Regions from separate parts of the Jejuibacter calystegiae genome, predicted to be linked through region 2. Evidence: predicted binding sites of a transcription regulator. Region 2 holds the regulator's gene; each other region holds the start of a gene.

Evidence for each region. Region 2 encodes CRP, which controls carbon source genes, mostly activating them, when cyclic AMP is high. Its sites were predicted from a motif close to ATGTGANNNNNNTCACAT; they were not measured.
Region 1: the regulator CRP is predicted to act here: its motif matches at 5,909-5,926, upstream of adhE (bifunctional acetaldehyde-CoA/alcohol dehydrogenase).
Region 3: the regulator CRP is predicted to act here: its motif matches at 6,708-6,725, upstream of hpt (hypoxanthine phosphoribosyltransferase).

The regions. Positions count from the first base shown of each region.
Region 1 covers NZ_CP040428.1:4,122,089-4,133,037, forward strand. The annotation lists gene oppD (ABC transporter ATP-binding protein) at 1-971, opposite strand, end outside; gene oppC (oligopeptide ABC transporter permease OppC) at 983-1,891, opposite strand; gene oppB (oligopeptide ABC transporter permease OppB) at 1,906-2,826, opposite strand; gene oppA (oligopeptide ABC transporter substrate-binding protein OppA) at 2,894-4,525, opposite strand; gene FEM41_RS19120 (YchE family NAAT transporter) at 5,028-5,675, opposite strand; gene adhE (bifunctional acetaldehyde-CoA/alcohol dehydrogenase) at 6,123-8,816, shown strand; gene tdk (thymidine kinase) at 8,881-9,486, opposite strand; gene hns (histone-like nucleoid-structuring protein H-NS) at 10,026-10,439, shown strand; gene FEM41_RS19140 (UDP-glucose dehydrogenase family protein) at 10,886-10,949, opposite strand, start outside.
Region 2 covers NZ_CP040428.1:737,039-747,987, forward strand. The annotation lists gene FEM41_RS24480 (hypothetical protein) at 11-187, opposite strand; gene FEM41_RS03500 (hydrolase) at 340-1,356, shown strand; gene FEM41_RS03505 (YheU family protein) at 1,357-1,575, shown strand; gene FEM41_RS03510 (phosphoribulokinase) at 1,645-2,511, shown strand; gene FEM41_RS03515 (OsmC family protein) at 2,556-2,960, opposite strand; gene crp (cAMP-activated global transcriptional regulator CRP) at 3,266-3,898, shown strand; gene FEM41_RS03525 (YccS/YhfK family putative transporter) at 3,971-6,055, shown strand; gene argD (bifunctional acetylornithine/succinyldiaminopimelate transaminase) at 6,056-7,276, opposite strand; gene pabA (aminodeoxychorismate synthase component 2) at 7,366-7,929, opposite strand; gene FEM41_RS03540 (putative adenosine monophosphate-protein transferase Fic) at 7,962-8,600, opposite strand; gene ppiA (peptidylprolyl isomerase A) at 8,705-9,277, opposite strand; gene tsgA (MFS transporter TsgA) at 9,545-10,726, shown strand.
Region 3 covers NZ_CP040428.1:2,132,098-2,143,046, forward strand. The annotation lists gene FEM41_RS09805 (DUF3302 domain-containing protein) at 245-610, shown strand; gene FEM41_RS09810 (HlyD family secretion protein) at 610-1,752, shown strand; gene cueO (multicopper oxidase CueO) at 1,865-3,460, shown strand; gene FEM41_RS09820 (glucose/quinate/shikimate family membrane-bound PQQ-dependent dehydrogenase) at 4,269-6,656, opposite strand; gene hpt (hypoxanthine phosphoribosyltransferase) at 6,862-7,398, shown strand; gene can (carbonate dehydratase) at 7,428-8,090, opposite strand; gene FEM41_RS09835 (ABC transporter ATP-binding protein) at 8,199-9,125, shown strand; gene FEM41_RS09840 (ABC transporter permease) at 9,122-9,892, shown strand; gene panD (aspartate 1-decarboxylase) at 9,961-10,341, opposite strand; gene panC (pantoate--beta-alanine ligase) at 10,439-10,949, opposite strand, start outside.

The sequences.
Region 1 (10,949 bases), 1.8 Mb from region 2:
GGCTTATAGCAGGCACGCAGGCGCCCCTGTTCAAACGGGGTCAGCGCCGGAGTCTGACCACACTCTTCCATGGCCCAGGGGCAACGCGGCCGGAACGGGCAACCGGACGGCAGATGCAGCAGATTAGGCGGATTACCGGGAATGGTTAACAGCATCTCTTCTTCGCTGTCCAGAGCCGGTACCGCGCTTAAAAGCCCCCGGGAATAGGGATGCGACGGCCGGTAGAAAATATCGCGGGCGCTGCCGTACTCCATGGTGCGCCCGGCGTACATGACCAGCACCTGGTCACACAGCCCGGCCACCACCCCCAGATCGTGGGTGATCATAATAATGGCGGTATTAAACTCGCGCTTCAGCTCGTTCAGCAGGGTCATAATCTGCGCCTGAACGGTGACATCCAGCGCCGTGGTGGGTTCGTCGGCAATCAGCAACTGCGGGCGACACAGCAGCGCCATGGCAATCATGACCCGCTGGCGCATACCGCCAGAAAACTCGTGAGGGTACATACGCATGCGCTTGCGGGCTTCCGGCATACGCACCGCATCCAGCATCCGCACCGAGGCGTTGAAAGCGTCGCTCTTACTCATGCGTTTATGCAACATCAGCACCTCCATTAACTGCTCTCCGACCCGCATATAGGGATTCAGGGAGGTCATGGGGTCCTGGAAAATCATCGCAATCTGTTCGGCACGCAGCCGGTTCATCTGCGACTCAGGCAGGTTGAGGATCTCACGGTCGTTAAAGCGCGCCGAGCCGCCGGTCCGACCGTTGGACGCCAGCAGCCCCATTAACGCAAACGCGGTCTGGGACTTACCGGATCCGGACTCGCCGACTATCCCTAAAGTTTCTCCGGCCCGCAGGCTGAAGTTCAGATCGTTGACCGCGGTAACATCGCCATCCGGCGTGGCGAAGGTCACCCGCAGATCTTTCACTGCCAGCAGAGGCGCCGTCATAGTTTGGCTGTGACTCATCGACTCACTCCTTAACGATCTTTCGGGTCGAGGGCATCACGCAGGCCATCGCCGATAAAGTTAAAACAGAACAGGGTCACTACCAGAAAACCCGCCGGAAACAACAGAAGCCAGGGCGATACCTCCATTGAGTTGGCGCCATCGCTCAACAGCGCTCCCCAGCTACTAAGCGGCTCCTGAGTGCCCAGCCCCAGAAAGCTCAGGAAGGATTCAAACAGAATCATGTTCGGTACCAGCAGCGAGGCATAGATCACCACCACGCCCAGTACATTGGGAACGATATGACGCATCACAATCCCGGCGGTCGAGACGCCGCCGACCTGAGCTGCTTCGATAAACTCCTTGCGCTTAAGGCTCAGGGTCTGGCCGCGCACGATACGCGCCATATCCAGCCAGGAAACCATGCCGATCGCCACAAAGATCAACAAAATGTTCTGGCCAAAAAAGGTCACCAGCAGGATCACGAAAAACATAAACGGAAACGAGTTGAGAATTTCCAGCAGGCGCATCATCACAGAATCCACCCGGCCGCCGAGGTAGCCAGAAAGCGCGCCATACAGCGTGCCCACAACGATCGCCACCAGCGCCGCGCAGATCCCCACCATCAGAGAAATACGCCCGCCAATGGCCACCCGCACCAGCAGATCGCGCCCGGAAGAGTCGGTACCAAAGTAGTGCCCGCTGGCCCATTCCGGCGCCGCGGACATCATCGCCCAGTCGGTATCGTCATAGGTAAAAGCGGATAGCATCGGCGCCAGCACCACAAACAGCGCGATCAGTGCCAGAACCAGCAGACTGGTGGTAGCGGCACGGTTATGCAGGAAGCGGCGTCGCGCGTCCTGCCACAGACTGCGCCCTTTAACATCCAGTTGCTGGCTGAAATCCTCCAGCACGGCGCTGTTTTTATTACTCATCATCATCGGTCAGCTCCGCGTCAGTAACGAATTTTCGGGTCGATCAGCGCATAAAGTACATCGACCACCGCATTAAACAGAATGGTCAGCACCCCAACCAGAATCGTCAGACTGAGTACCAGTGAATAGTCACGATTCAGAGCGCCGTTAACAAACAGCTGGCCGATTCCCGGCAGGCCAAAAATGGTCTCAATCACCATCGAGCCGGTAATAATGCCCACGAAAGCTGGCCCCATATAGGAGAGCACCGGTAACAGCGCGGGACGCAGCGCATGGCGCAGAATAATACGCCGCATCGGCAGCCCCTTGGCCCGGGCGGTACGAATAAAGTTCGAGTGCAGCACCTCGATCATCGAGCCGCGGGTAATACGGGCAATACTTGCGATATAAGCCAGTGACAGCGCCACCATCGGCAAAATCACATAGTTTATCTGCCCGCCGTTCCAGCCGCCTCCCGGCAGCCACTTCAGGGTAATCGAGAAGATCAGCACCAGCAGCGGCGCCACTACAAAGCCGGGGATCACCACCCCGGTCATGGCGAACCCCATCACCGTATAGTCCCATTTGGTGTTCTGCTTCAGGGCGGCCACAGTACCGGCTCCCACCCCCAGAATGACCGCCAGCACGAACGCGGCCAGCCCCAGCTTCGCCGATACCGGGAAGGCACCGGCCACCAGATCGTTAACCGAATAATCTTTATATTTAAATGACGGCCCGAAATCCCCGTGAGCCAGCTGTTTCAGGTAGCTCGCATACTGGGTCATAATGGGATCGTTAAGGTGGTATTTGGCCTCGATATTGGCCAGCACTTCGGGCGGCAGATTACGCTCGCCGGTAAAAGGGCTACCGGGCGCCAGGCGCATCATAAAAAAGGAGATGGTAATTAAGATAAAAAGCGTCGGTATCGCTTCCAGACAGCGACGCAGGATAAATTTCAGCATTGCCCTAACCCTCTGGCTCTGTCACTGAAGAGGCATCGTGCGGCGGGTCTTAACCCGCCGCGGACCATCAGTGCTTAATAATGTACATATCTTTGGTGTAGGTATTATCCAGCGGATCCTTGCCGGTATATCCCCCTACCCACGGCTTCACCAGTCGGGTGTTCACATAGTAATAGACAGGCACAATGACGGAGTCTTTGTCCAACTGCTGCTCCGCCTTATCATAAAGCTCTGCCCGGGCCTCATCGCCAGAGGCTTTCAGAGTCTCGGCGATAATCTTATCGAATGCCGGGCTCTGGTAATGCGCAGTATTATTGGAACTGCCCGACAGCATGGTGTTCAGGAACGAGCTTGGCTCATTATAATCGGCACACCAGCCGGCGCGGGCCACATCATAATTCCCCTGATGGCGGGTATCCAGGAAGGTTTTCCACTCCTGGTTTTCCAAACGAACGTTAATCCCCAGGTTTTTCTTCCAGATAGAGGCGGTGGCAATCGCCATCTTCTTATGCAGATCCGAGGTGTTATACAGCAGGTCGACACTCAGCGGTTTTCCTTTGCCATAGCCCGCTTCTTCCAGCAGTTTACGCGCCTCTTCATTACGTTTTTCCTGGCTCCAGCCGAACCATTCCGGCTTCGTCAGTTTCATTCCGTCGGCGTAAGGCGGAGTATAGCTGTACGCCGGGAGGTCACCCTGGTTTTTCACCTTATTGACGATGATATCGCGATCCAGCCCCAGTTTAAGCGCGGTACGCACCCGCGGGTCATTAAACGGCGGTTTCTTATTATTGATTTCGAAATAGTAGGTGCACATATAGGGGGTGATACTGAGTTCTTTCGGCAGTTCCTGTTTCAGTTTGCGAAACAGCTCAATGGGCAGGTAATTATTGGTGATGTCAATTCCGCCGCTGCGGTAACGGTTAACATCGGTCACTTCAGAAGCAACGGGTAACCAGGTCACTTGGTTAATCACAGTTTTGGCGTTATTCCAGTACTGCGGATTGCGGGCCAGCACCAGGCGCTCATTCACCACCCATTGCTTGACGCTATAAGCGCCATTATTCACCATATTTCCTGGCTGGGTCCACTTCTCACCATATTTTTCAATTGTGGCCTTGGGCACCGGCGACATCGAAGGATGAATCAGCAGTTTATAAAAATAAGGCACCGGTTCACTTAGCGTGACCTGTAGGGTATGAGCATCCAGCGCTTTAACCCCCAGAGTCTCCGGTTTTTTCTTACCGGCGATAATATCGTCGACGTTGGCGATATGCCCATACTGAAGATAACTGGCGTAAGGCGATGCGGTATCTGGCGTCGCCAGTCGCTGCCAGCTATAGACAAAGTCCTGGGCAGTCACCGGTTCGCCGTTGGACCATTTGGCGTTTTTACGCAGATGGAAGATCCAGACTTTAAAATCCTGGTTGTCCCATTTTTCCGCTACGCCTGGGATGGGATGCCCCTGAAGATCGGAAATCAGTAGCCCCTCGAACAGATCGCGATTCACATTAGATTCAGGGACACCTTCTATTTTATGCGGATCCAGCGACTGTACTTCCGCACCGTTATTACGCACCAGGGTCTGCTTTTCCGCCAGGGCTGTTCCTTCAGGAACCTCCGCCGCCCCTGCCCCATTCGCCGTAATGAATGCCGCCAGTATCGCGACGGCGATCCCGGTCTTCTTTGTGATGATGGTCATTGTGTTATTGCTCCTGTACTTATAATTATTGGCCCTTGCAGGCCTGCGCCATACCGGGACGAGCCCGGCGGCGGGCGTCGGTATGAACGAAAGACCGACAACCCGTCACTCTTTTACGTCGCGCGAATCCGGCGCGCCGTATTGTTAAACCAGCCAGACAGAGGCAGACACCATCACCAGGTGAAAGATTCAAAATGGCGTTTAACGCTATAATTTATTGTTATTGCATTATAAAGAGTTATATAGCCCCGCTCCCCGCAAACTAGCAAAGAGCAAAATGCTTCCGCCAGGATTATTTTGCAAAATTGTTAAGCTATGCGTCGGGCGGATAAAAATCACCCAACTGCGACAATGCAGACGGATGCCGTATCAATATCATTGACGTAAGGCCGCCGCCAGAGGTTGTCCGGCATCGCCGATACAATTTTTATATATCAGAAGAGATATATACGACAGCGGCGCCCGTCAGGCGCCGCAGAAAATGAGAATAAATAACCGTCGATTAGCTTAGCAGACCCGGAAATATCGATTTAATACCGGTAACGATAAACTCAATCCCCAGCGCCATCAGCAGCAGGCCCATGATTCGGGTAATAACATTAATGCCAGTCTGCCCCAGCAGACGCACCAGCCAGGGCGCGGCGCGGAACAGCAGCCAGCAGCTCAGGGCAAACAGCGCGATCGCTACGCTAAATCCCGCCAGATGAAGCCAGCTGTCGTAGCGGGTGCTCCAGACAATGGTGGAACTGATAGCACCGGGGCCCGCCATCAGCGGCAGCGCCAGCGGCACCACCCCCACGTTCTCGCGGATGGCCGTTTCCGATTTTTCCTGCTTGTTCTGTTTGTCTTCTCCCAACTTGCCACTAATCATCGACATCGCGATAGTGACCACCAGAATGCCGCCCGCAATCCGGAAAGAGTCGATAGAGATGCCGAATATCTGCAGGATGGCATCTCCCAGGAACAGCGAGCTCCAGAGAATAATGGCGACCGAAAGACTGGCGGTCATATTGGTCTTGTTACGCGCCGCCGCGGTCTGGTAGCTGGTCATACTGATAAACACTGGCAGGATCCCTACCGGGTTAACCAGCGCAAACAGACCAATAAAGAACTTAAACCAGGTCGGAAAATCGAACAGTATCTGAGCCACCCGAGACTCCACAAAATGAACGGGGAAAAAAGGCCCGCGTAATGTAATGGAAAAGCGCCAGCGACGCCACGTTAATTCACCATCCGGCGCTTATCTCCACCGCCACTGCGGCAAGGCGCCACGGCTTTTTGCTGAGATTATAGTCAGTCGCCTGGCGGCTACTCCTTTGGCGTAACCCCGCACGATTAAAAAACCATCAAAACCGCATGCTGAAAGGTGTCAGCTTGGCGTAAAATTGACGCCGATCACAAAATAACTACTCAGAAGTGAGTAATCTTGGTGTCGCCGCCAGGGATAACAGCGTCAGGTTGATGATGTTTAAGGCAAGGCTCTTTTAGTAAATCTGCGTCGCTGCTGTTTTCGCGCCAGCGACAGCCAATCGGCAGGCTATACTGAGGTCCTGGATGCTGATTTACTAAAAGAGTTTAACATTATCAGGAGAGCATTATGGCTGTTACTAACGTCGCTGAACTGAACGCACTCGTCGAGCGCGTAAAAAAGGCCCAGCGTGAATATGCCAATTTCACCCAAGAGCAGGTCGATAAAATCTTCCGCGCCGCTGCACTGGCTGCCGCCGATGCTCGAATCCCCCTCGCCAAAATGGCCGTTTCTGAATCAGGCATGGGTATCGTTGAAGATAAAGTGATCAAAAACCACTTCGCTTCCGAATATATCTACAATGCCTATAAAGATGAAAAGACCTGCGGCATTCTTGATGAAGATGATACCTTCGGCACCATCACCATCGCCGAACCCACCGGGATCATCTGCGGTATCGTTCCAACTACGAACCCGACTTCAACCGCAATTTTTAAAGCGTTGATCAGCCTGAAAACCCGTAACGCTATTATCTTCTCTCCGCACCCGCGTGCCAAAAACGCCACCAACAAAGCTGCGGACATCGTGCTGCAGGCGGCTATCGCGGCCGGCGCGCCGAAAGATATTATCGGCTGGATTGACGAGCCTTCCGTGGAGCTCTCAAATCAGCTGATGCACCACCCTGACATCAACCTGATTCTGGCCACCGGTGGTCCGGGTATGGTGAAAGCCGCCTACAGCTCCGGCAAACCGGCTATCGGCGTGGGTGCGGGTAACACTCCGGTAGTTATCGACGAAACGGCCGATATCAAACGCGCCGTGGCGTCGATCCTGATGTCCAAAACCTTCGACAACGGCGTCATCTGCGCCTCCGAGCAGTCGGTAGTGGTGGTGGACTCGGTATACGACGCGGTTCGCGAGCGTTTCGCCAGCCACGGCGGTTACCTGCTGCAGGGTAAAGAGCTGAAAGCCGTTCAGGACATTATCCTGAAAAATGGCGCGCTTAATGCCGCCATCGTGGGTCAGCCCGCAACGAAAATCGCGGAAATGGCGGGCATCGAGGTTCCGGTCGGCACCAAGATTCTGATCGGTGAAGTGACCGACGTGGATGAGAGCGAGCCGTTTGCTCACGAAAAACTCTCCCCGACCCTGGCGATGTACCGCGCCACCGACTTCGAAGACGCAGTCGTGAAAGCGGAAAAACTGGTGGCTATGGGCGGTATCGGTCATACCTCCTGCCTCTACACCGACCAGGACAACCAGCAGGCTCGCGTGAACTTCTTCGGCGATAAGATGAAGACTGCCCGTATCCTGATTAACACTCCGGCCTCTCAGGGCGGTATCGGCGACCTGTACAACTTTAAGCTCGCGCCTTCTCTTACCCTGGGCTGCGGCTCATGGGGCGGTAACTCTATCTCCGAGAACGTTGGTCCTAAGCACCTGATCAACAAGAAAACCGTTGCTAAGCGAGCTGAAAACATGTTGTGGCATAAACTTCCGAAATCAATCTACTTCCGCCGCGGTTCACTGCCGGTAGCGCTGGATGAAGTGGTTACCGATGGCCACAAACGCGCCTTTATCGTGACCGATCGCTTCCTGTTCAACAACGGCTACGCCGACCAGATTACTTCCGTTCTGAAGGCTGCCGGTGTGGAAACCGAGGTCTTCTTCGAAGTTGAAGCGGATCCGACGCTGAGCATCGTGCGCAAAGGCGCAGAGCAGATGAACTCCTTCAAGCCTGACGTGATTATCGCGCTGGGCGGCGGTTCCCCGATGGATGCCGCGAAGATCATGTGGGTCATGTACGAACATCCGGAAACCCATTTCGAAGAGCTGGCGCTGCGCTTTATGGACATCCGTAAGCGTATCCACAAGTTCCCGAAAATGGGCGTGAAAGCGAAGATGATTGCCGTGACCACCACTTCTGGTACTGGTTCTGAAGTGACGCCGTTCGCGGTCGTGACCGATGATGAAACCGGCCAGAAATATCCGCTGGCAGACTACGCGCTGACCCCGGATATGGCGATTGTCGACGCCAACCTGGTAATGGATATGCCGAAATCCCTGTGCGCCTTCGGCGGTCTGGATGCGGTAACCCACGCGCTGGAAGCCTACGTATCAGTACTGGCATCTGAATTCTCTGACGGTCAGGCCCTGCAGGCGCTGAAGCTGCTCAAAGAGTACCTGCCGGCCTCTTACCACGAAGGCGCCCATAACCCGGTAGCCCGCGAACGCGTGCACAGCGCGGCCACCATCGCCGGTATCGCGTTTGCTAACGCCTTCCTGGGCGTGTGCCACTCTATGGCGCACAAACTGGGCTCTCAGTTCCACATTCCGCACGGTCTGGCCAACGCCCTGCTGATCTGTAACGTCATCCGCTACAACGCGAACGACAACCCGACCAAGCAGACCGCATTCAGCCAGTACGACCGTCCGCAGGCACGCCGTCGTTACGCTGAGATTGCCGATCATCTCGGCCTGAGTGCCGCAGGCGACCGTACCGCGCAGAAGATTGAGAAACTGCTGGCATGGCTGGAAAGCCTGAAGGCTGAGCTGGGGATTCCGAAATCTATCCGCGAAGCTGGAGTTCAGGAAGCCGACTTCCTGGCGAACCTGGACAAGCTGTCTGAAGACGCTTTCGACGACCAGTGCACCGGCGCTAACCCGCGCTACCCGCTGATCGCCGAGCTGAAACAGATTATGCTGGATACCTACTACGGTCGCGATTTCGTAGAAGGCGAAACCACTGAAGCACCGGCAGCAGCGGCAAAACCGAAAGCTGCACCGGCGGCTAAAGCGCGCAAGAGCAAGAAAAGCGCCTAATCGCTAAGCAATAAAAAAACCCGCCGTTTCCCGGCGGGTTTTTTATTGCCTGCTTCACAAGGCATCAACAGCCCTGTATCGCCTGCAAAGAGCCTTTCGCCAGCGCTTCCTTATAGTGTTTGCGACACACCGATACGTAGCGCTCATTGCCCCCTATTTCCACCTGAGCCCCTTCCTGATAAGGACGTCCGTTTTGGTCCAGCCGCAGCACCATACTCGCCTTACGGCCGCAGAAGCAGACGGTCTTTAATTCCACCAGCTTATCCGACCAGGCTAGCAGATATTGACTGCCACTAAACAGTTCGCCGCGAAAATCGGTACGCAGCCCGTAGCAGAGCACAGGAATATCCAGGTCATCGACCACCGCAGCCAGTTCAGAGACCTGCTCACGAGTCAGAAACTGGCTTTCATCCACCAGCACGCAGTGGATGGTCTGACGCTGATGCTCTTCGCGAATCTCTGCCAGTAAGGAAGTTTCAGGATTATATAGCCGGGCGGGAGAAGAGAGGCCGATACGGGAACTCACCTTACCGGAACCAAAACGGTCGTCAATTTCTGCGGTATAAACAACCGTCCGCATACCACGCTCCTGGTAGTTCCATGAGGATTGTAACAGTGCGGTAGATTTACCGGCATTCATTGCAGAATAGTAGAAATAGAGCTGCGCCATCGAAGTCAAAACCCCGGTCTGGATGTCAAAAAGTATAGAGCCATGATTGTACCATATCCCCGAGTCTCCCCGGCTCCATTCCCCTCTGACTTCAGGGTGATTAACATATTATATATGACTTAGAACTATTCGCATCTGTGATTGTTCGCATGGTCATTATCAGGTTATCGTTTGTTAACTTACGGACTATAAAGCATTTTTATCGTCACTCCGCTCGCTTTCATTCATAATCAAAAACTGTGATCGCCCTCCTGTTATCCCGCTATATCGAAGAATAAGCGACCAGTGAAATGAAAAAAATTATCTATTGATGCTTTTATCTGACGCACTCCCCCCATGCTTTCTGCCGAAATTTTGACTGTCATGGCGTTTTTCTGTGATACAGAACAGGGTCAATTAAAGTAAATAGAATAATAAAAGATGTGTCGGCCAATGCGATATTTTGCGTTCCTTACATTTACCCTATTGCAGAACCAGAATGAAGGCTCTATTATTACCTCAACAAACCACTCCCCCAATATAAGTTTGAGATTACTAAAATGAGCGAAGCACTTAAAATTCTGAACAACATCCGTACTCTTCGTGCTCAGGCCAGAGAATGCACACTGGAAACGCTCGAAGAAATGCTGGAGAAACTGGAAGTCGTGGTAAATGAGCGCCGCGAAGAAGAAAACGCTGCAGCAGCTGAAATTGAAGAGCGTAACAAGAAACTGCAGCAATATCGCGAAATGCTGATTGCTGACGGTATTGATCCTAACGATCTGCTGAGCGCTATGAGCAGCAGCAAAGCGGGTACCAAAGCCAAGCGCGCTGCTCGTCCGGCAAAATATGAATACACCGACGAAAACGGTGAAGCTAAAACCTGGACCGGCCAGGGCCGTACCCCGGCGGTAATCAAGAAAGCCATTGATGAGCAGGGCAAGAGCCTGGAAGACTTCCTCATCAAAGAGTGATTGGTATTGCTATGAAAAATCCCGCTATGGCGGGATTTTTTATTGCCTCTCTCCCCGACCTGGACTCAGTGCCGTGATTAATTACAGCTAAATAACAAAGCCGCAATAGCCCTGTGGCAATAAATTCATCTTTCTCCTGCTCCCACGCGCCTGTCATGATGCGAATAGAGAATCGCCTTAGACGATATCGTCAGGGATTTTCTGATTTTTCCTTCCCCTCCTCCACGACTTATAACACCCTGTATCTTAATTTTCGTTATCAGATAAAGTCCCGGATTTATACCCACAACGCATCATCTGCCAGGCAGCCATAGCAAATAACCCGTATACCGTTCCGGTTAATGAAAAGAGATCTCAATGAAATGAAATCTGCGACACACGGCAAATACCGATAAAAAACAGGCAGCCGCCGAAGCGACTGCCTGTTTCATAATGAGGATGAAGTATCAAGAGGCCTGTTTCAAAGAGGCTCCGCGGCCAATCGCATAATAGGTAAAACCGCGACGGCTG
Region 2 (10,949 bases):
CTTAAAAATGCTAGGGGTATTCGAATACTTCACCAATAACCGATTGACGTAAAAGAGAAACCAGCACATTCAGGATGTGCTCACCAGAATAGTTTTCAGTATTAACCGCAACGGCAATCGCCTTAACATGGACTGAATACCTCCGTAGATAAAACATTTCAGCACGGGCATTCTTATTCTGATTCATTATGACGTATTCCTCACAGGATTGATTTAATAAGCATTCCTTAACTGTGGGTCCCCCTCTTTGAGACGAATTAAACAGACCAAAAAAAGCATCAACAATCTACGGATTTACCGGTATGATGGCGGATTAATTAACTAAAATTACTCTGTACCATGGCAGAAATTACCCCTGCAGAACTCTCCGCCAATAGTGACGAGACGCAGCTTTTCCGCCCAATGATCGGCGCACGCAATCCGCATATGCAAACCATGCTGCCGCGCCTGATACGCCGTCGGCTGCGCTTTACCCCCTGGTGGCAAAGAATCGATACGCCGGACGGCGATTTTATCGACCTCGCCTGGAGCGAACACCCGTCAAAAGCACAGCATAAGCCGCGCCTGGTGGTGTTTCACGGCCTGGAGGGCAGCCTGCACAGCCCATACGCTCACGGGTTGATGAATGCGGCAAAACAGCGCGGCTGGCTGGGCGTGGTGATGCACTTTCGCGGCTGTAGCGGCGAACCAAACCGCATGAACCGCATCTATCACTCCGGCGAAACTAACGATGCCAGCTACTTCCTGGACTGGCTGCGCCGGCGCTACGGCGCTCGTCCGACCGCCGCGGTGGGATTTTCGCTGGGCGGTAATATGCTGGCCTGCCTGATGGCCCAACAGGAAAAAGCCTGTTCGCTGGCGGCTGGCGTCGTGGTGTCGGCGCCGCTGATGCTGGAGCCCTGCTGCTACCATATGGAAAAAGGGTTTTCCCGTTTCTACCAGCGCTATCTGCTGAATCTGCTGAAGGCTAACGCCGGGCGAAAACTCAAGGCCTGGCCCGGAACCCTGCCCATCGACAGAGCCCGCCTGAAACGCATTCGCCGCATCCGGGAGTTCGACGATCTGATTACCTCGAAAATCCACGGTTTTCGTGATGCCCTGGACTACTACCGACGCTGTAGCGCACTGCCAATGCTGCCGCAAATAGCCCGACCGACGCTGATTATCCACGCGAAAGACGATCCCTTTATGGATCACCAGGTCATTCCGGATCTCGACCATCTGCCCCCCAACATTGAGTATCAGCTGACCGAGCACGGTGGCCACGTCGGCTTCGTGGGGGGAACACTACGACACCCGGAAATGTGGCTGGAAAAACGTATTCCCGACTGGTTAAGTCAATTCCTGGATGGATAAATGATTATTCCCTGGCAGCAGATATCGGCGGAAACGCTGGATAGTCTGATAGAAGCCTTTGTGTTGCGCGAAGGCACCGATTACGGTGAACATGAGCGTTCGCTCGAACAAAAAGTGGCGGATGTAAAGCATCAGCTACAAACCGGCGAAGCCGTTGTGGTATGGTCGGAACTTCATGAAACGGTCAACATCATGCCGCGCTCGCAATTCCGCGGCTAATATCTGGTTTACCAAACAATTCGCCGTGTTTCAGTGGCTACACCCCTGTACTCAAGGAGTTGCTCAGCTATGTCCACCAGGCATCCGATTATCGCCGTCACCGGTTCCAGCGGTGCGGGAACCACCACCACCAGCATCGCATTTCGTAAGATTTTCGCCGAACTTGGGCTCAGAGCCGCCGAGCTCGAAGGTGACAGTTTCCACCGCTATACCCGCCCGGAAATGGATATGGAGATTCGCAAGGCCCGGGATTTAGGGCGCCATATCAGCTATTTCGGCCCGGACGCCAATGACTTTGGTCTGCTGGAAAATACCTTTACCGAATATGGTCATAGCGGTACGGGAAAGTCCCGCAAATATCTACATACCTACGATGAAGCAGTGCCCTGGGATCAGGTGCCAGGCACCTTTACTCCCTGGCAGCCGCTACCAGAACCTACGGACGTGCTGTTCTACGAAGGGCTGCACGGCGGCGTGGTCACCTCGCAGCACGATGTGGCGCAGCATGTGGATCTACTGGTCGGCGTAGTACCCATCGTCAACCTGGAGTGGATTCAGAAACTGGTGCGCGACACCAGCGAGCGCGGCCATTCCCGTGAAGCCGTGATGGATTCGGTGGTGCGTTCGATGGAAGACTACATCAACTACATCACCCCGCAGTTCTCACGTACCCACATCAACTTCCAGCGCGTGCCGACGGTAGATACCTCTAATCCCTTCGCCGCCAGAGAGATCCCGTCGCTGGATGAAAGCTTTGTGGTGATCCACTTCCGGGATCTGGAGGTCGATTATCCCTGGCTGCTGGCGATGCTGCAGGGCTCGTTTATCTCGCATATCAATACGCTGGTGGTGCCGGGCGGCAAGATGGGACTGGCGATGGAGCTGATTATGACGCCGCTGGTGCGGCGCATTATGGAAGGTAAAAAGATAGCCTAATCCCTGGCTGGGGAGGGGAATCTGTCTCCCCTCCCCAGCCAGCATCAGCCTTCCACCACCTCATATGAATGGGTGATATTCACCGCTTTACCCAACATCAGCGCCACAGAGCAGTATTTCTCGGCAGACAAATCCACCGCACGCGACACCGCATTGTCTTTCAGATCCTGGCCGGTAACGATAAAGTGCAGATTGATATGAGTGAACAGGCGCGGCGCCTCTTCACGACGCTCCGAGGTTAGCTTCACCTCGCAGTCGGTCACGCCGTGGCGACCCTTTTGCAGAATAGAGACCACATCGATGGCGCTACAGCTTCCCACCGCCATCAGCACCATCTCCATCGGACTGGGGGCCTTGTCGCCGGAATTCCCGTCCATCAGCACCTGATGCCCGGAGGCGGACTCACCCAGGAAAGTCAGGCCCTCAACCCATTTTACTCGTGACTGCATGTTGTCGCTCCCATCAAGCCATTCTTCCCCACAGAGTAAGCCGCCGCAAAGAAAGTCGCAACAGAAGGCGATCCGGGTCAAGCTGAAACGAGACAATAGGAGACACCCGGAAAAAGCTATGCTAAAACACTGAGGATACCCTCTCGCGGCGCGGCGAAGCGCGTACGGGATGAAATTTCACGTGAAATTTATGTAGCTTACAGGCTTTTCTCATGCCAGATCCCCAAGAGCGGGGACAAACGATCAATACGCCCGGAGGCCCATATTCTTCCGGGCGTCAGCTTATAACCAGAGGATAACCGCGCATGGTGCTTGGCAAACCGCAAACAGACCCGACTCTCGAATGGTTTTTGTCTCATTGCCACATTCATAAGTATCCATCGAAGAGCACACTTATTCATCAGGGTGAAAAAGCCGAAACCCTCTATTACATCGTTAAGGGCTCTGTCGCAGTACTTATCAAAGATGAGGAAGGGAAAGAGATGATCCTCTCTTACCTGAATCAGGGGGATTTCATTGGTGAACTGGGGCTATTCGAAGAAGGCCAGGAGCGTAGCGCCTGGGTACGGGCGAAAACCGCCTGCGAAGTCGCTGAAATCTCCTATAAGAAATTCCGTCAGCTGATCCAGGTAAACCCGGACATTCTGATGCGCCTTTCCTCGCAGATGGCCCGCCGTCTGCAGGTCACCTCAGAGAAAGTGGGCAATCTCGCCTTCCTGGATGTGACAGGTCGTATCGCACAGACTCTGCTGAACCTGGCAAAACAGCCGGACGCAATGACCCATCCGGACGGAATGCAGATCAAAATCACCCGTCAGGAAATCGGGCAGATCGTGGGCTGTTCCCGCGAAACCGTTGGCCGTATTCTGAAGATGCTGGAAGATCAAAACCTGATCTCCGCACACGGGAAAACCATCGTCGTCTTCGGTACCCGTTAATCCCGGTCTGTAACGGCGTGTTGTGGCAACGCGCCGTTTTTCTCTTTGCCACTGACGCGTTACCCTGTGCCAATGCGCCGACTGATCTATCACCCCGAAGTTAACTACGCGCTGCGTCAGACCCTGGTACTGTCGCTGCCGGTGATTATCGGGCTAATATTCGGTAGCCTGCAACAGGGCCTGCTCTTCTCGCTGGTTCCCGCCTGTTGCAATATCGCGGGCCTGGATACCCCCCATAAACGTTTCTTTAAACGCCTGATCGTCGGCGGCTCGCTGTTCGCCTTTAGCAGCCTGATGGTGCAGCTACTGCTGATGGAAAAGCTGCCACTGGCCGCCATCTTCTTCGGAATGGCGCTGTTACTGGGCGTTACGGCGGAAATCAGCGCCCTGCATGGCCGCCTGTTGCCTGCTTCGCTTATCGCCGCGATCTTTACTCTGGGGCTGGCCGGCAATATGCCGGTCTGGCAGCCGATGCTGCTGTATGCGCTCGGCACCCTGTGGTACGGCGCCTTTAACTGGTTCTGGTTCTGGATGTGGCGTGAGCAGCCGCTACGCGAGACCCTGAGCCTGCTCTATCGCGAACTGGCGGACTACTGCGAAGCCAAATACAGCCTGCTGACCCAGCATACCGATCCGGAAAATGCGCTGCCGCCGCTGCTGATTCGTCAGCAAAAGGTGGTGGATCTCATCAGCCTCTGTTATCAGCAGTTGCATATGCTATCTGCCACCAGCCGCCAGAATGATTATAAGCGCCTGCTGCGCGTCTTTCAGGTGGCGCTGGATCTTCAGGAGCATATTTCCGTCAGCCTTCACCAGCCTGAAGAGGTACAGAAACTGGTAGAGCAGAGCCACGCGGAACCGGTGATTCGCTGGGCGGCCCGTACCGTGGCCGCCCGGCTGCGCGTAGTCAGCGACGATATACTCTACCACCGCTATCCCCGGCGCTTTAGCATGGAAAAACCCATCTCCGCGCTGGAAAAGATTGCCCGCCAGCATCCGGAAAACCCGGTGGGGCAGTTCTGCCACTATCACTTCAGCCGTATCGCCCGACTACTGCGCACCCAGCGCCCGCTCTATATTCGGGATCTGATGGCCGACCGGCAACAGCATCTTCCGCTGCTTCGGGCGCTGCGCAGCTATCTGTCGCTGAAGTCCTCGGCGCTGCGTAGCGCAGCGCGCATTGGAACCATGCTTGCCATCGCCAGTCTGCTTGGCGCCGCGCTCAATCTGCCCAAACCCTGGTGGATACTAATGACCATCATGTTTGTCACCCAGAACGGCTATGGCGCCACCCGGGTACGCATTCTGCACCGGGCGGGGGGAACTATCGCGGGTCTGTTAATTGCGGCGGGCGCGCTACACTTTAACGTACCCCAGGGCTATATTCTGGCGGGAATGCTGCTGATAACGCTGATTGGCTACCTGATAATCCGTAAACATTACGCGCTGGCGACCGTCGGATTTACCATCACTGCGGTTTACAGCCTGCAACTGCTTTCGCTGAGCGGTGAGCAGTTTATTATGACCCGACTGGTGGATACGCTGCTCGGTTGCCTGATCGCCTTTGGCGGCATGGTCTGGCTGTGGCCTCAGTGGCAGAGCGGCCTGCTACGACAGAATGCCCACGATGCGCTGGAGCGCGACCAGCAGGCCATCCGCCAGATCCTGAGCGACGATCCACAGCCCGGCCCGCTGGCCTGGGAGCGAATGCGGGTCAATCAGGCCCATAATGCGCTCTATAACTCGCTAAATCAGGCAATGCAGGAGCCATCATTCAATAACCGTTACCTGGCCGATATGAAGCTATGGGTAACCCACAGCCAGTTTATCGTCGAGCATATTAACGCCATGACGATCCTGGCGCGCGAGCATAATATGCTGACGCCAGCGCTGGCCCAACGCTATCTGCAATCCTGTGAAATCGCTATTCAGCGCTGCCAGCAACGGCTGACCTGGGACAACCCCGACGACAGCGGCGCCATTCACGTACTGGACGACCCCGAGGCGCTCACCATTGGCCCAATGAGCACCATGGAGCGCCATCTGGATCGCATCCTCAGCCATCTGAATGCGATGCATACCATCTCTTCCGTGGCCTGGCATCAGCGCCCCCACCACGGCGCCTGGCTACGCCGCCGTCTGCAAAGCCACAAATAATCATCCCAGGGCGATTTTCTGCACCGCTTTGGCGAAACGCGCCATGCCTTCATCGATGTCGGCGTCTTCCACCACCAGCGACGGCGCCAGACGAACCACGTCCGGCCCGGCATTCAACACCATAACGCCCTGCTCCGCTGCTGCGTTCAGCAGATCCCGGGCGCGCCCTTTATATGCTTCACTCAACTCAGCACCAATCAGTAGCCCCATACCGCGAACTTCGCTGAAAATATTGAATTGCTCGTTGATCTGACGCAGATGGTCGACAAAACGCTGACGCTTGCTCTGAATGCCACCCAGCACTTGTGGGGTATTAATGATGTCGAAGGCCGCTTCCGCCACCGCGCATGCCAGCGGGTTACCGCCATAGGTCGAGCCATGGGAGCCCACGTGGAAAGCAGAGGCAATCTCCTGGGTCGTCAGCATCGCGCTCACCGGGAAACCGCCGCCCAACGCTTTGGCGCTGGTCAGAATGTCCGGCGTCACACCGTAGTGCATATAGCTGAACAGCTTGCCCACGCGACCCATACCGCACTGTACCTCATCAAAGACCAGCAACGCCTGATAGTGATCGCACAGGTCACGCAGCCCCTGCAGGAACTCCGGCGTGGCGGCGGTGACTCCCCCTTCTCCCTGAATCGGCTCGACCACCACGGTACAGGTGTGGTCATCCATGACGGCTTTCACGGCGTGCAGATCGTTAAAGGGCACATGGATAATATCAGCAGGTTTAGGGCCGAAGCCGTCTGAATACTTGGGCTGTCCACCGACCGATACGGTAAACAGTGAACGCCCGTGGAAAGCATTATGGAAGGCGATAATTTTGGTTTTGTACGGACTGTAGCGCGTGGAAGCATAGTAACGCGCCAGCTTAAAGGCGGTTTCATTGGCTTCGGTGCCGGAGTTCATGAAAATCACCCGCTCAGCGAAGGTCGCGTCAATGATCTTACGACCCAGACGCAGCGCCGGTTCATTGGTGAACACATTGCTGGTATGCCACAGAGTCTCTCCCTGCTGCTTCAGCGCCGACACCAGAGCCGGGTGGCAGTGTCCCAGTGCCGTGACGGCAATACCACCGGCAAAGTCAACGTACTCTTTGCCCTGCTGGTCCCAGACCCTGCTGCCCTGCCCCTTCACCGGGATAAACTGCGCCGGTGCATAAACGGGCAGGATGACATCATCAAAAGTGGCGCGAGTAATCGCTGAATTTTCATTTGCCATGGGTTAACCGTCCCTTTTTTACGCACATCTTTAATTGAAAATATAATCATTAAATATGCATAAAAAATCACACACTGGCAAACATAAAATCAGCGCTTCAGGAAGTTTTCCAGCAACCGGTGCCCCTGTTCGCTCAGGATACTCTCGGGATGAAATTGCACCCCCTCCAGCGCCAGCGTCCGGTGGCGCAGCCCCATAATCTCCTGCTCATCACTCCAGGCCGTCGCTTCCAGACAGTCAGGTAAGGTAGCGGGGTCCACCAGCAGCGAATGATATCGGGTCACCGTCAGGGGATTATTCAGCCCCTGGAATACACCGACGCCCGTATGGCGGATAGCGGAGGTCTTGCCGTGCATCACCTTACCGGCACGTACCACCGATGCGCCAAACGCCTGGGCGATCGCCTGATGCCCCAGACAGACCCCCAGAATCGGCAGCCGACCGGCGAAATGGCGGATAGCAGCCAGAGAAATGCCTGCTTCATTGGGCGTGCAGGGACCGGGGGAGATCACCAGTTGCCGGGGTGCCAGCGCCGTTATCTCATCAAGCGAGAGCTCATCATTACGCTTCACCCTGACATCAGCCCCGAGTTCGCAGAAATACTGGTAGAGGTTCCAGGTAAAAGAGTCGTAGTTGTCGATCAGTAATAGCATAGCGGCTCCGGCAAAAATGATACCGCGCTATTCTACGCTTTTTCCCCTGCTACGCTCACGACAGTTGCGAACAACGCCTCCAGTGGCGCCGGATCGCCCATAGCGCTACTCTGGCAGGCATCGCGCCATGCCTGTGGGGTAACGGGTTTCCAGTCCAGACAGTAACCAGCGTGGATCGCCATCTGTTCAAAGAAAATACGCTGAGTACGACCGCTACCGAGCCGGAACGGATGCAGAACATTAATCTCGCCGTAATACCAGGCCAGCCGCGTCACAAAGCGATGGCGCTCCAGCCCCGCCAGATAGTGCTCATTCTCCAGCTTTTGCATCAGCGCATTACCCTCTTTTTCGATTCGGGTAAACAGGCAGAAAGGCGTATCTCCCAGCGAAATATCCACCTGGCGCAGTTCGCCGGCCCGATCGAACAGTTCGATAAACAGATGATGATGGATGGCGCACAGCCAGGGCAAGCCGCGCAGTACCGGGCCCAGCTCCAGCGTGGCAAGGCGTTGCGTCGTCAACGCCAGCGCTTCGCCGCTCAGTGCGTTACCCGCGGGCTCCGGCGCGCGCCCGGAATCAGGGATCTCCAGCCGACAGCTGTCCTGAAAGCAGGGCAAGCGTCGCTGTTCCCACAGGCGGATTTTTTGTTTGTCGGTGAGTTTTTTGGTCATGACACCTCCCGTACGCAGCCCGTTTGCCACAAGTATAAGCAGCAATTCCGGACCGCGTCGGGGGCAGAGCAGCACGCGGGCGTCAGGGCCCGCGCGCGAAGAGATTAAGGCAGAGGCTTCACAGACAGAATAACGATCGGTTTTGTCGGTACATTCTGGTAAGGGCCGACATCGTGAGTCTGGGTCTGAGAGATCTTATCGACAACGTCCATTCCTTTCACAACTTTACCAAATACCGCATAACCGAAGTCACGCTGGCCGTGGTCGAGGAAAGCGTTATCGGCCACGTTGATAAAGAACTGGCTGGTGGCGCTGTCTTTATCTGCCGTACGCGCCATCGCAATAGTGCCACGGGTATTACGCAGACCATTGTCCGCTTCGTTCTTAATCGGCGGCTTCGGCTGCTTCTGCTGCAATTCTTTGTTAAAACCGCCGCCCTGAACCATAAAGCCCGGAATCACGCGGTGGAAGACGGTACCGTTATAAAAACCGCTGTTGGCATAGTCCAGGAAGTTTTGTACTGAAACCGGCGCTTTCTGGCTATCCAGCTCAAGTTCAATATCGCCTGCAGAGGTATTCAACAGAACGTGCGGGGAGCCTTTTGCCGCCAGTGCGGCGGGAGAAAGCGTTGAAAGGGCAAACACGGTAACGACCGCTGCCAGGGTCGATTTCAGCATGAACGGTTCCTTTGAGAAGCTTGAGGGGAATTGATTGATTTTAAAGAGCCTCGCTGCGTCATGCCAGCCATTTACCTTTTTTTACGATGGCTCCATGACTGGCAGCTAAAACGGTTTTTTAGTTCAAAAACGGGACTCAAAACACAAAACAAAAAGCTTATTTCATAAAATAAACAGTAAAAAGTTTAAATTGATCACATTAATGTCTAGACTTCGAGCGCTTACCGCGCCGTCAATGCGCTTTACACTTCTATTCACAGGTTCGTTATGACCAGTCACAATCGTATCAAGCTTACCTGGATCAGTTTTCTCTCCTACGCCCTGACCGGGGCGCTGGTGATTATCACCGGAATGGTCATGGGAAATATCGCAGATTACTTCGGTCTGCCGGTCTCCAGCATGAGTAATACTTTCACCTTTCTTAACGCCGGGATCCTGATCTCCATCTTCCTGAATGCCTGGCTAATGGAAATCGTTCCGCTAAAAACCCAGCTGCGTTTTGGCTTCATATTGATGATCCTGGCGCTGGCGGGGCTGATACTCGGCCACAGCCTGGCTCTCTTTTCCGCCTCGATGTTCGTCATGGGCCTGGTCAGCGGTATTACCATGTCTATCGGTACCTTTCTGATTACCCATATGTATGAAGGCCGTCAGCGCGGCTCCCGGTTGCTGTTTACCGACTCCTTCTTCAGCATGGCAGGCATGATTTTTCCGATGCTGGCCGCCTTTCTGCTGGCGCGCAGCCTTACCTGGTACTGGGTGTACGTCTGCATCGGCCTGATCTACGTCGCCATTTTCCTGTTGACCCTGGGCTGCCAGTTTCCGGCCCTGGGGCGCCACGCCGCTCCTGAGCAGCAGAAAGCGCCGAAAGAGAAATGGGGAATCGGCGTTCTGTTCCTGTCCATCGCGGCACTCTGCTACATCCTCGGCCAGCTGGGTTTTATCTCCTGGGTCCCGGAATACGCCAGGCAGTTGGGAATGAATCTGAACGATGCCGGCAGGTTGGTCAGTAACTTCTGGATGTCCTATATGCTGGGCATGTGGGCCTTCAGCGTGATACTGCGTTTCTTCGATCTGCAGCGCATCCTGACGGTGCTGGCGCTACTTGCCACGCTGCTGATGTACGGCTTTATTACCAGCAGCGCCCCACATCTGCCGTGGTTTATTCTGGCGCTTGGCTTTTGCTCCAGCGCTATCTACACCTCGATTATCACCCTGGGCTCGCTACAGACCCGGGTGGCGTCACCGAAACTGGTTAACTTCGTGCTGACCTGCGGCACCATCGGCACCATGCTGACCTTTGTGGTCACCGGCCCAATAGTCGCCCACAGCGGGCCACAGGCAGCGCTGTTTACCGCCAATGGTCTCTATGCCGTGGTCTTCCTGATGTGCCTGCTACTGGGATTTGTCTCCCGTCACCGCCAGCATGCCAGTATCGTGAAACAGTGACCGATCTACTCACGACCGATTCCTCCCTCTCGGGGGGAATCGCTCCCCAACCTGCCAATATTCCCCCTAAAGAAACTGCTCAATTAAAAACCAGCATTTTCCGCCACTTAGATATCCACTTAAAAATCAAGAATATACCCATTAAGGGGTATACAGGAGCGAAATTGATCTGAATCAATAATAACCGGTGCTGAATCGTTAAAGTCATCGGTAATAGAAAAGA
Region 3 (10,949 bases), 1.4 Mb from region 2:
TTATTACCAGGAAATAACCGAGATCAATGGCAACAGGGGATGGTGAGCGGTTTACTTAATCACGGATTAAGTTCTGATTATCAGATAAGGCTGATATAACGTTCGCCAGCGCCCGGGCGGTTACCCACTCTCTCCGTCATCGCCACCCTGTCCGGAGTGCGTTCTCGCTGTTTCTGTTGAGCTGCCTGTTATTTCATTCACCTGCTTCAGGCGGGTTCGCTGCTATGCCTTTTATGGAGAAACCATGACCCTGGATTATGTTGCTCTGGGAATATTCATCGCCGTGGCGTTGATTATTTTCTACGGCATTATCGTGATACACGATATTCCCTATGAAATTGCTAAAAAGCGCAATCATCCGCATCAGGATGCCATCCATTATGCCGGATGGGTCAGTCTGTTCACGCTGCACGTCCTGTGGCCGCTACTGTGGATCTGGGCCACGCTGTGGCGTGAAGACCGGGGCTGGGGCATTCAGCAAATTGCCCAGGAACAGCATGATATTCAGCACCATATGGCGCAATTGAATAACCAGATTGATGAATTACGTCAGGAAATCGCTGTGTTGAAAACCGCCAATAACCCGCATTCGCAGCAGGAGGAACAATAATGGAAACGTTAATGTTACTGACCTACGCGGCGCTGTGTATTGTTATCTTTAAGTTATTTAAAATCCCGCTGAATAAATGGACCGTACCGACTGCGGTACTGGGGGGCATTATTATGATTGGCGCCCTGGTATTAGTAATGAATTACAACACGCCCTATACCCGAATGGGCAGCCAGGTTTTTCGTTCGGTGCCGATTGTTCCCCAGGTGCGAGGTCGGGTGATTGAGGTGCCGGTGAAACCGAATCAGCCGCTCAGGCAGGGCGATGTTCTGTTCCGTATCGATCCCACGCCATTTCAGGCCGAGGTAGATAATCTGAAGGCTCAGGTGAAAGAGGCCAGCCAGGGGGCGCTATCGCTGGATGCCAGCCTTTCAGGCGCCCGGGCGGAACTTCAGCGAGCGGTGGCACAGCGTGATAAAGACCAGCGTGAGTACGCCCGTTTCCAGGCCGGATATGCCAAAGGGGCATTTTCCGACCAGATGATCGACAGCCGTCGGCAAAACTATAAAGCATCTCAGGCGGCCGTAGAGGCGGCACAGGCGAAGGTGCGCGAAGCGAAGCTGGCGCTGGATTCGGAAATCAACGGCGATAATACCGCCGTGGCGGCGCTGATGGCGGAATTGCGTAAGGCGCAGTTTAAGCTGGACCATACCGTAGTGCGCGCGCCTTCTGATGGCTATGTCACTCAGGTGGGGCTGCGTCCGGGCGTGATGGCAACGGCGCTGGGGCTGGCGCCGGTGATGACCTTTATTCCGACCGATACTCACCAGTCTGCGAGCTACGTCGCCGCGTTTCGCCAGAATTCGCTCCAGCGCCTGAAGCCGGGTTACAAGGCGGAGTTTATCTTCCCGGCCATTCCCGGCAAGGTGTTTGCAGGCGAAGTGGTGCAGGTGCTGCCCGCTATTGGCGAAAGTCAGCTTCAGGCCCAGGGAAAACTGCTGACCACCTCGGCGCTACAGACCGACGGCCGCGCGCTGGTCATGCTGAATGTCACCGATAAACGGCTGGCCGCCTATCCTCTGCCGCAGGGAACTTCGGTGGAAGTGGCGGTCTATTCGGACCATTTTCACCACCTGGCGATGATTCGTAAAATCCTGATTCGTATGAAAAGCTGGCAGAATTTCCTCTACCTGGATCACTAAATTCATCCGACGATAGAAAAGTTGTGCAAATAACCGACAGAGGCTTGACCCTCCCCCAGGAAGAAGGTCTATGCTCCCATGTCCGATACCGGTTAATAAGGAACAATGGATCATGCAACGCCGCGATTTTCTGAAGTATTCTGCCGCGCTGGGCGTACTCAGTAGTTTCCCTTTGCTTAGCGGTCGTCTTTATGCCGCAGAGCGCCCGCGGTTACCGATTCCCACACTGCTGGAACCCGACGCTCAGAGCTCGATTCGCCTGACGGCCCAGGTCGGGAAAAGCATGCTGGCGGGCCATCAGGCAACCACCTGGGGTTATAACGGCTCTCTGCTGGGGCCGGCGCTGCGCCTTGAGCAGGGTAAAAAGGTCAACGTTGAAATTCATAACCGGCTGTCGGAAAGCACCACGGTACACTGGCACGGCCTGGAAATCCCCGGTGAAGTGGACGGTGGCCCTCAGGGCGTAATTGCCTCAGGCGCGAGTCGCCGGGTTTCGTTCACGCCGCAGCAGCGCGCCGCCACCTGCTGGTTCCACCCGCATCAGCACGGTAAAACCGGCCATCAGGTCGCGATGGGCCTGGCCGGACTGGTTCTGATTGATGACCTGGAAAGCCGCCAGTTGATGCTGCCGAAGCAGTGGGGAATCGATGATATTCCGCTGATTATTCAGGATAAACGCTTCGATGCCGATGGCCAGATCGACTATCAACTGGACGTCATGAGCGCCGCGGTAGGCTGGTTTGGCGATACACTGTTATGCAACGGCGTTAATTACCCTCAATTCGGCGCGCTGCGCGGCTGGCTGCGACTGCGCCTGTTGAACGGCTGTAACGCCCGCTCGCTGGAGCTGGCGACCAGCGACGGTCGCCCGATGTATGTGGTAGGCAGCGACGGCGGTCTGCTGGCGGAGCCGGTGAAGGTCGAAAGCCTGCCTGTGCTGATGGGGGAACGCTTTGAGGTGTTGGTGGAAGTGAAGGATGCCAAACCCTTCGAGATTATGGCGCTACCGGTGACACAGATGGGGATGCAGGTTGCACCCTTTGATAAACCTCAGCCGGTGGTGCGTATCCAGCCAGTACCGGTTCACGGCTCCGGCGAGCTGCCGGATACCCTGGCGAAGGTGCCTGAACTCCCGAAGCTTGAAGGGCTTAATACCCGCTGGCTGCAACTGATGATGGATCCCCGCCTGGATCAGATGGGCATGCAGGCACTGATGGCAAAATATGGTCAGGAGGCTATGGCCGGGATGGATCACGGTGCTATGGGCCATGGCGATATGGAACAGATGAAAGGGGGAATGGGCCATAGCGCGATGGATCATGGTGCTATGGGCAGGATGGCGAACGGCGATCGGAAGCTGGATATCTATAACGCCAATAAGATTAACGGCAAGGCCTTCGACATGAACACCCCGTCATTTAACGTGCCGCGCGGGCAGTACGAGCGCTGGATCATCTCCGGTGAAGGCGACATGATGCTGCATCCGTTCCACATCCACGGTACCCAGTTCCGTATTTTGTCGGAAGACGGCAAGCCGCCAGCGGTGCATCGCCGCGGCTGGAAAGATACGGTGCGGGTGGAAGGCAAGCGCAGCGAAGTGCTGGTACGTTTCGATCATACCGCCCCTGCGCAACACAGCTATATGGCCCACTGCCATCTGCTGGAACATGAAGATACCGGGATGATGTTGGGTTTTACCGTGGGTTGAGCCTGGGGCGCTGCGGCGGGCGAAGACCGCCGTCTGCGTAAGCTCCCGTGTAGCCATATTTTGTCAATCGAAAAAGCCCATTACCGGTATGTTTCTTGATGAGAAACGCTGATTTCAGGAAGTTGGGAGCATTTAATCTGAATGCTATTCTGAATAATAGGTTCCCGAAGTTCGCTTTTCCGGAAACAGAGGAAGCCACCGAACGACTTGCTGGCTACAGGCTATATATTAAAAACGGATTTTTAATTTCCCTCACAGTCTATTTAATTGCGTTGTGTTCTGAGCTAACAATAAGAAAAATAATGAATTTTTAAAAGCATGATCTGACAAAGTTGATATCGGATTTTTTTGGGAGGGGTGGTTTTTATTTAAAGGACGTATATCATACATTTTGTTTCCCGGCGATTTCTGGTTTAGGCGTGGTTTTACATAAACTGTCTGCTGTTGTGTAAACTAAGGCAACTTATTTTTCCGGGGATTATGAAAGCGCCCGTAAAGGCAAGTTAATACAATTAATAATAGGGATATTCACCATGAGAAATATTACTGACTCTGAGCTTAATGTCGTTTCTGGGGGTTATTATGGCGGTTGCTGTCGTCCTCCGGTTGTCGTTACTCCGCCGTGTAGTCCGCGCCCGCCTGCTTGCGGTAACTGGCTGAATTCACTTCTTCATGCTATTTTTCGCTGCTGATTAAAATAAATCTCTTTCCTCTTCTCTGATAACGAATAAGTTATCTTATCGCAGCTTTTGTAATAACTATGGTAACGGAATCATTTCCGTTACCATAGCTCGTTTGTCATATACGCTTATTCTGCTTCATCCGGCAGCGCATACGCGACAATATAATCACCCATCTTCGTACCGAAAGAGCCGTGCCCCCCGGCGGAGATCACCACATACTGCTTACCGTTAACCTCATAGGTCATAGGCGTGGCCTGACCGCCTGCGGGCAGGCGTGCCTGCCACAGCTTCTTGCCGTTGGTCATGTCATAGGCGCGCAGATAGTTGTCCGCGGTGGCGGCAATAAACAGCACGTTACCGGCGGTAGAGATCGGCCCGCCAAGCATCGGCATTCCCATATTAAAGGGAAGCGAGAACGGGAGCGGGAACGGCAGGCTGTCGCGCGGAGTACCTATGCGTTTCTTCCAGGCGATGGTGTTGGTCTTGAGATCGATACCTGAAATATAACCCCAGCCCGGCTGCTTACACGGCAGGCCGAGCGGCGACAGGAACGGATTCAGGGTAACGCCAAAAGGTACGCCGTACTGCGGCTGAATACCGGATTCGGTGCCGGAGCCTTTGGCATCCTTCGGCGGCTCCATCGGATTACCCGGCCCGCGCGGGATAAGTTTCGAAACGAACGGCAGCGCCATCGGGTTGGCAATGGCTACCTGGCGGTTGGGATCGACCGAGATACCGCCCCATTCAAACATCCCCAGGTTACCCGGGAAGACCAGGGTGCCCTGTTCGGAAGGCGGGGTAAAGGTGCCTTCATAGCGCAGACCGTGGAAGATCACCCGGCACACCAGCTGATCGTACATGGTAGCGCCCCACATATCGGCGCCGGTCAGTTTTTTCTCCGGACGGAACGTCAGTTCAGAGAACGGTTGAGTAGGCGACAGACGATCGCCTTTTGCAGGGCCCTGCGGAACCGGACGCTCTGGGGCAGGTACCACGGTTTTACCGGTGCGTCTGTCCAGCACGAACAGGTTGCCGGTTTTGGCCGGCGCGTAGATAACCGGAACGGTGTTGCCGTCTTTATCGGTAATATCCGCCAACGTCGGCTGGGAAGGCATATCCATATCCCACAGATCGTGATGCACGGTCTGATAGGACCACTCCAGTTTACCGGTGGTGGCGTTAAGCGCCAGAATCGAGCTGGCATAGCGCTCCTGCTCCGGCGTACGATTGCCGCCCCAGATATCCGGCGTGGTCACCCCGGTCGGGATGTAGACCAGATCCAGCTTCGCATCGTAAACCGACGGCGCCCAGGAGTTCGGCGAGTTCAGGGTAAAGTGATGCTCGTCGGCCGGAATAGCATTCGGGTCTTTGGCGCCGGGGTCGAAGACCCACAGCAGCTTACCGGTATTCACGTCGAATCCGCGAATCACGCCGGAAGGCTCGCGGGTCGAGAAGTTATCGGTGACCGCTCCGGCAATCACAATGACCTTGTCGGTAATGATCGGCGGCGAGGTGGGTTCGTACATGCCCGGCGTAGTGACCGGCATATTGCTCTGCAGATTCAGTTCGCCGTTATCGGCAAAGCTGGCGCAGCGTTTGCCGTTATCGGCGTTAATGGCAAACAGGCGGCCATCGTTAACTGGCAGAATGATACGGCGCGGGCAGTCTGCCACCACATCCGGCGCAGCATTGTCGGGGGTAGCCTCATGATAAGAGACGCCGCGGCAGGTCACGTGCTGGAATGAAGGGTCGGTCTTCAGTTCAGGATCAAAATGCCATTTTTCTTGCCCGGTGGCGGCATCCAGGGCGAACAGGCGCTGGTGCGCGGTGCACAGGAACAGGCTATTGCCCACTTTGATCGGCGTGACCTCGTTAGTGATCTCGACCGGATCGTTATCCTGCTTCAGATCGCCGGTACGAAACACCCAGGCTTCTTTTAGCTGGTGCACGTTGTCAGCGTTGATCTGCTTAAGGGGCGAGTAACGCTGGCCTTCCTGGGTGCGTCCATAGGCTGGCCAGTCGCCGTCAGGAATATCGGAACTCTGCGCCGCTGCCGTGGCGTCGGTCGGCAGGGTACCGTGGATCTCCTGAGGGTCGTTAAATCCAGCCCAGGTCAGGATCCCGGCGCTGATAAGCAAGGTGACGACCAGTGCAGGAATAGCCAGACTGACATGAACGAGGTTGCGCCAGATAAAGGGCAACAGTAGCCAGATACCGAAGAATACCAGCACGTCACAACGCGGTGTCAGGGCCCAGAAGTCGAAGCCGACCTCCCAAACGCCCCATAGCATGGTGCCGAGTAGCAGAAGGGCATACAGCCATAATGCAGCGGCGCTGCGGCGCCACAGCAACCAGGCAACCACCAGCATGACGATGCCGGCTATCGGGTAGTACCAGGAGCCGCCGATCGCGACCAGCCAGACACCACCTCCCAACAGCCAGAGTCCTGTTAACAACGCAAACAGAGCGGATAACGTCACGACCATACGTGGCCGGGGTTGTTGTTTTTCCATAGCGAAGAGTTCCATTAATTTTTGATAGCAATTAATTATAGTTATTTACATGTGTGATAACGATCACAAAAAAGGCTTTTGATGCAAAGAAGCGAAGGTGGGGGGTTTGCTGTTATACTCTGCGATCTTTCGATTCACGCGGGCACTTTCTCTGAATGAAGGGCCGCGGAGCAGAGCCTTATCAGCAAATTATTTGGTTATACAGATGAAACATAAAGTAGAAGTGATGATCCCGGAAGCGGAGATCGCGGCGCGTGTCGCAGAGCTCGGGCAGCAGATTAATGAACGCTATCGCGACAGCGGCAGCGAAATGGTGCTGGTGGGGCTGCTGCGCGGCTCCTTTATCTTTATGGCGGATCTGTGCCGGGCGGTTGAAGTGCCTCATGAAGTCGACTTCATGACCGCTTCCAGCTACGGGAGCGGGATGTCCAGCACCCGTGACGTGAAAATCATCAAGGATCTGGATGAGGATATTCGCGGTAAGGATGTGCTGATCGTGGAAGATATTATCGACTCCGGCAACACCCTGAGCCGGGTGAGTGAGATTTTGCGCCTGCGTGAGCCGAAATCACTGGCTATCTGTACCCTGCTGGATAAACCCTCGCGCCGTGAGGTGGACGTTAAGGTTGAATATATCGGCTTCTCCATTCCCGACGAATTTGTGGTGGGTTACGGCATTGATTACGCTCAGCACTATCGCCATCTGCCCTACGTCGGCAAAGTCGTTCTGCTGGACGAGTAACAAAAAGGGCCGCGATGCGGCCCTTAACATTATTTATGGTTTTGATGCTGCTGACGCAGGTTGCAGATGCCCTTACGGTAGTTCTGCTCCAGCGACTCGCGGCTGGTGGCGGTTACGTCCAGATCGCGCAGCAGGCCGTCGTGAATGCCGTAGGCCCAGCCGTGGATGGTGACCTTCTGGTTACGTTTCCACGCTGACTGCATAATGGTGGAGTGGCCCAGGTTATAGACCTGCTCCATCACGTTCAGCTCGCAAAGCGTATCCATGCGCTGACTTTCCGGCAGTTCGCCCAGCAGGGAGCTGTGCTTAAACCAGATATCACGAATGTGCAGCAGCCAGTTGTTGATCAACCCCAGTTCGGGATTTTCCACCGCCGCCTGCACGCCACCACAACCGTAGTGACCGCAAATAATGATATGCTCGACCTCCAGCACATCGACGGCGTACTGAACCACGGAAAGACAGTTCAGGTCGGTATGGATAACCAGGTTAGCCACGTTACGGTGAACGAATATCTCGCCCGGCTCCAGGCCGGTGAGGCGCTCAGCGGGAACGCGGCTGTCGGAACATCCGATCCATAGAAAACGGGGCTTCTGAGCTTGAGCAAGCTGCGTAAAGAAGCCGGGATCCTCTTCCACCAGCATTTTGGACCAGAGACGGTTATTGCTGATGAGACTGTCGATATCTTTCATAGAGGTTAACAACCTGTAACCAGATTAGTGCGTTGGGGTAATATAGGGCAACTCAACTTTTTTTTAAACCATATAACTCGTGTAAGAAAAACAAGGCAAGCTGAATCTATGGCATATGCACTGGAACTTGAGCAACTGACGAAAACCTATCCCGGCGGCGTTCAGGCGTTGCGAGGCATCGATCTGCGCGTAGAAGCCGGTGATTTTTACGCACTATTGGGGCCTAACGGCGCAGGAAAATCCACCACCATCGGTATTATCAGCTCGCTGGTCAATAAAAGCGCAGGCCAGGTCAAGGTCTTCGGCTATGACCTGGCGCGTGATGTGGTGAATGCCAAGCGCCAGCTTGGGCTGGTGCCGCAGGAATTTAACTTTAACCCCTTCGAGACGGTACAGCAGATCGTCGTGAATCAGGCGGGTTACTACGGCGTACCGCGCCGCGAGGCGATAGCGCGTAGCGAAAAATACCTGACGCAGCTCGATCTGTGGGGAAAACGCAACGAACGTGCGCGCATGCTCTCTGGCGGTATGAAGCGTCGCCTGATGATCGCCAGGGCGCTGATGCATGAGCCGCGGTTGCTGATTCTGGATGAGCCCACAGCCGGAGTGGATATTGAACTGCGCCGCTCAATGTGGACCTTCCTGAAGGATCTGAACGACCAGGGCACCACCATTATCCTGACCACCCACTATCTGGAAGAGGCGGAGATGCTGTGCCGCAATATCGGTATTATCCAGAGCGGGGAGCTGGTGGAGAACACCTCCATGAAAGATCTGCTCTCCAAGCTGAAGTCGGAAACCTTTATCCTCGATCTGGCGCCGAAAAGCCCGATTCCTAAGCTGGACGGCTATCAGTACCGGTTGGTGGATACCTCGACGCTGGAGGTGGAAGTGCTGCGCGAGCAGGGGGTCAATAGCGTCTTCGCTCAGCTGAGCGCACAGGGTATTCAGGTATTAAGTATGCGTAACAAAGCTAACCGACTGGAAGAGCTGTTTGTCACGTTGGTCCATGAGAAGAAAGGAGAGCCGGCATGATGCAGCTTTACTGGGTCGCCCTGAAGAGCATCTGGGCGAAAGAGATTCACCGTTTTATGCGCATCTGGATCCAGACTCTGGTGCCGCCGGTGATCACCATGACCCTGTACTTTATTATCTTCGGTAATCTGATTGGTTCGCGCATTGGCGAGATGCACGGCTTTAGCTATATGCAGTTTATCGTTCCGGGTCTGATCATGATGGCGGTGATCACCAACGCTTACGCCAACGTGGCTTCCTCTTTCTTTGGATCTAAATTCCAGCGCAATATCGAGGAGCTGCTGGTGGCGCCGGTGCCGACCCACGTGATTATTGCGGGTTATGTCGGCGGCGGCGTGGCCCGCGGCCTGTGCGTGGGGATTCTGGTCACGGCGATTTCGCTGTTCTTTGTACCGTTCCACGTGCATTCGTGGCTGTTTGTGGCCCTGACCCTGCTGCTGACCGCGATCCTGTTCTCGCTGGCGGGGCTGCTGAACGCGATATTCGCCACCACCTTTGACGATATCAGCCTGATACCGACCTTTGTACTGACGCCGCTGACCTATCTGGGCGGGGTATTCTATTCGCTGACGCTGCTGCCGCCTTTCTGGCAGGCACTCTCCAAGCTGAACCCCATCGTCTATATGATTAGCGGGTTCCGCTACGGCTTCCTGGGGGTGAGTGACGTTCAACTGCCGCTGACCGTTGGCGTACTGCTTATCTTTATTGCTGCGTTCTATCTGCTGTGCTGGCGACTGATCCAGCGCGGGCGTGGGCTGCGTAGCTAATTCTCCTCGTAAAAAAACCGGAACGCCATCTGACGTTCCGGTTTTTTTATACGCTGACGAAGGGGCTATCAGGCGACCTGCACCGGCACAGCCTTCGCAATACGCTTCATTTCGTTATCACCGTCGAAGTAGGCGACTTTCGGCTGCCAGCTACGGGCTTCTTCATCTGGCATGGTGACATAGCTTGCGATAATCATGATATCGCCAACGCTGGCGCAGTGGGCCGCGGCGCCATTCACCGAGATAATGCGCGAACCGCGTTCGGCGGCGATGGCATAGGTCGAAAAGCGCTTACCGTTGGTGACGTTGTAGATATCGATGGCTTCATATTCCAGAATACCTGCCGCGTCGAGGAAATCCTGGTCAATGGCGCAGGAGCCTTCATAGTGCAAATCGGCCTGCGTTACTTTGACGCGGTGAAGTTTGCCCTGCAGCATAGTACGAATCATAGCGTTAAACCCTGGTCATTAAGTCATACGGAACAAGGGCCAGGCGGGCCTGGCCCTGGGAAAGTGGGGCAGTATTACCCCATCAGGCGTCTGCTGTCTACTCTGTAAGCGTGACCTGCATATTATCAATCAGGCGCGCTTCACCGAGCCAGGCGGCCATCAGAATTACCGCGCGCTGGCTTTCCGGCGTCAGAGCCAGCAGGCTATCGGCATCGCGGATTTGCAGATCGTCGGCGCGGAAGCCTTTTTCGTTCAGCGCCTGGGCGGCAATGGCGAGAATCTCTTCGCAGTCGCGTTCACCTGCGCTAAGTTTGGCGGCAATCTCCTTCATGACCTGATGCAGGCCCGGGGCGATTTTACGCTGACCGGAGGTGAGATAGCCATTGCGGGAACTCAGCGCCAGGCCATCCTTCGCGCGTACCGTAGGGACGCCGACGATGTCGATATCGTAGCCCATATCCGCCACCATCTTGCGGATCAGCGCCAGTTGCTGAAAATCTTTCTCGCCGAAGCAGGCGACGTCCGGCTGCACCAGGTTGAACAGCTTGCTGACCACGGTAGAGACGCCGCGGAAGTGGCCAGGGCGGCTGGCACCTTCCAGGATAGTG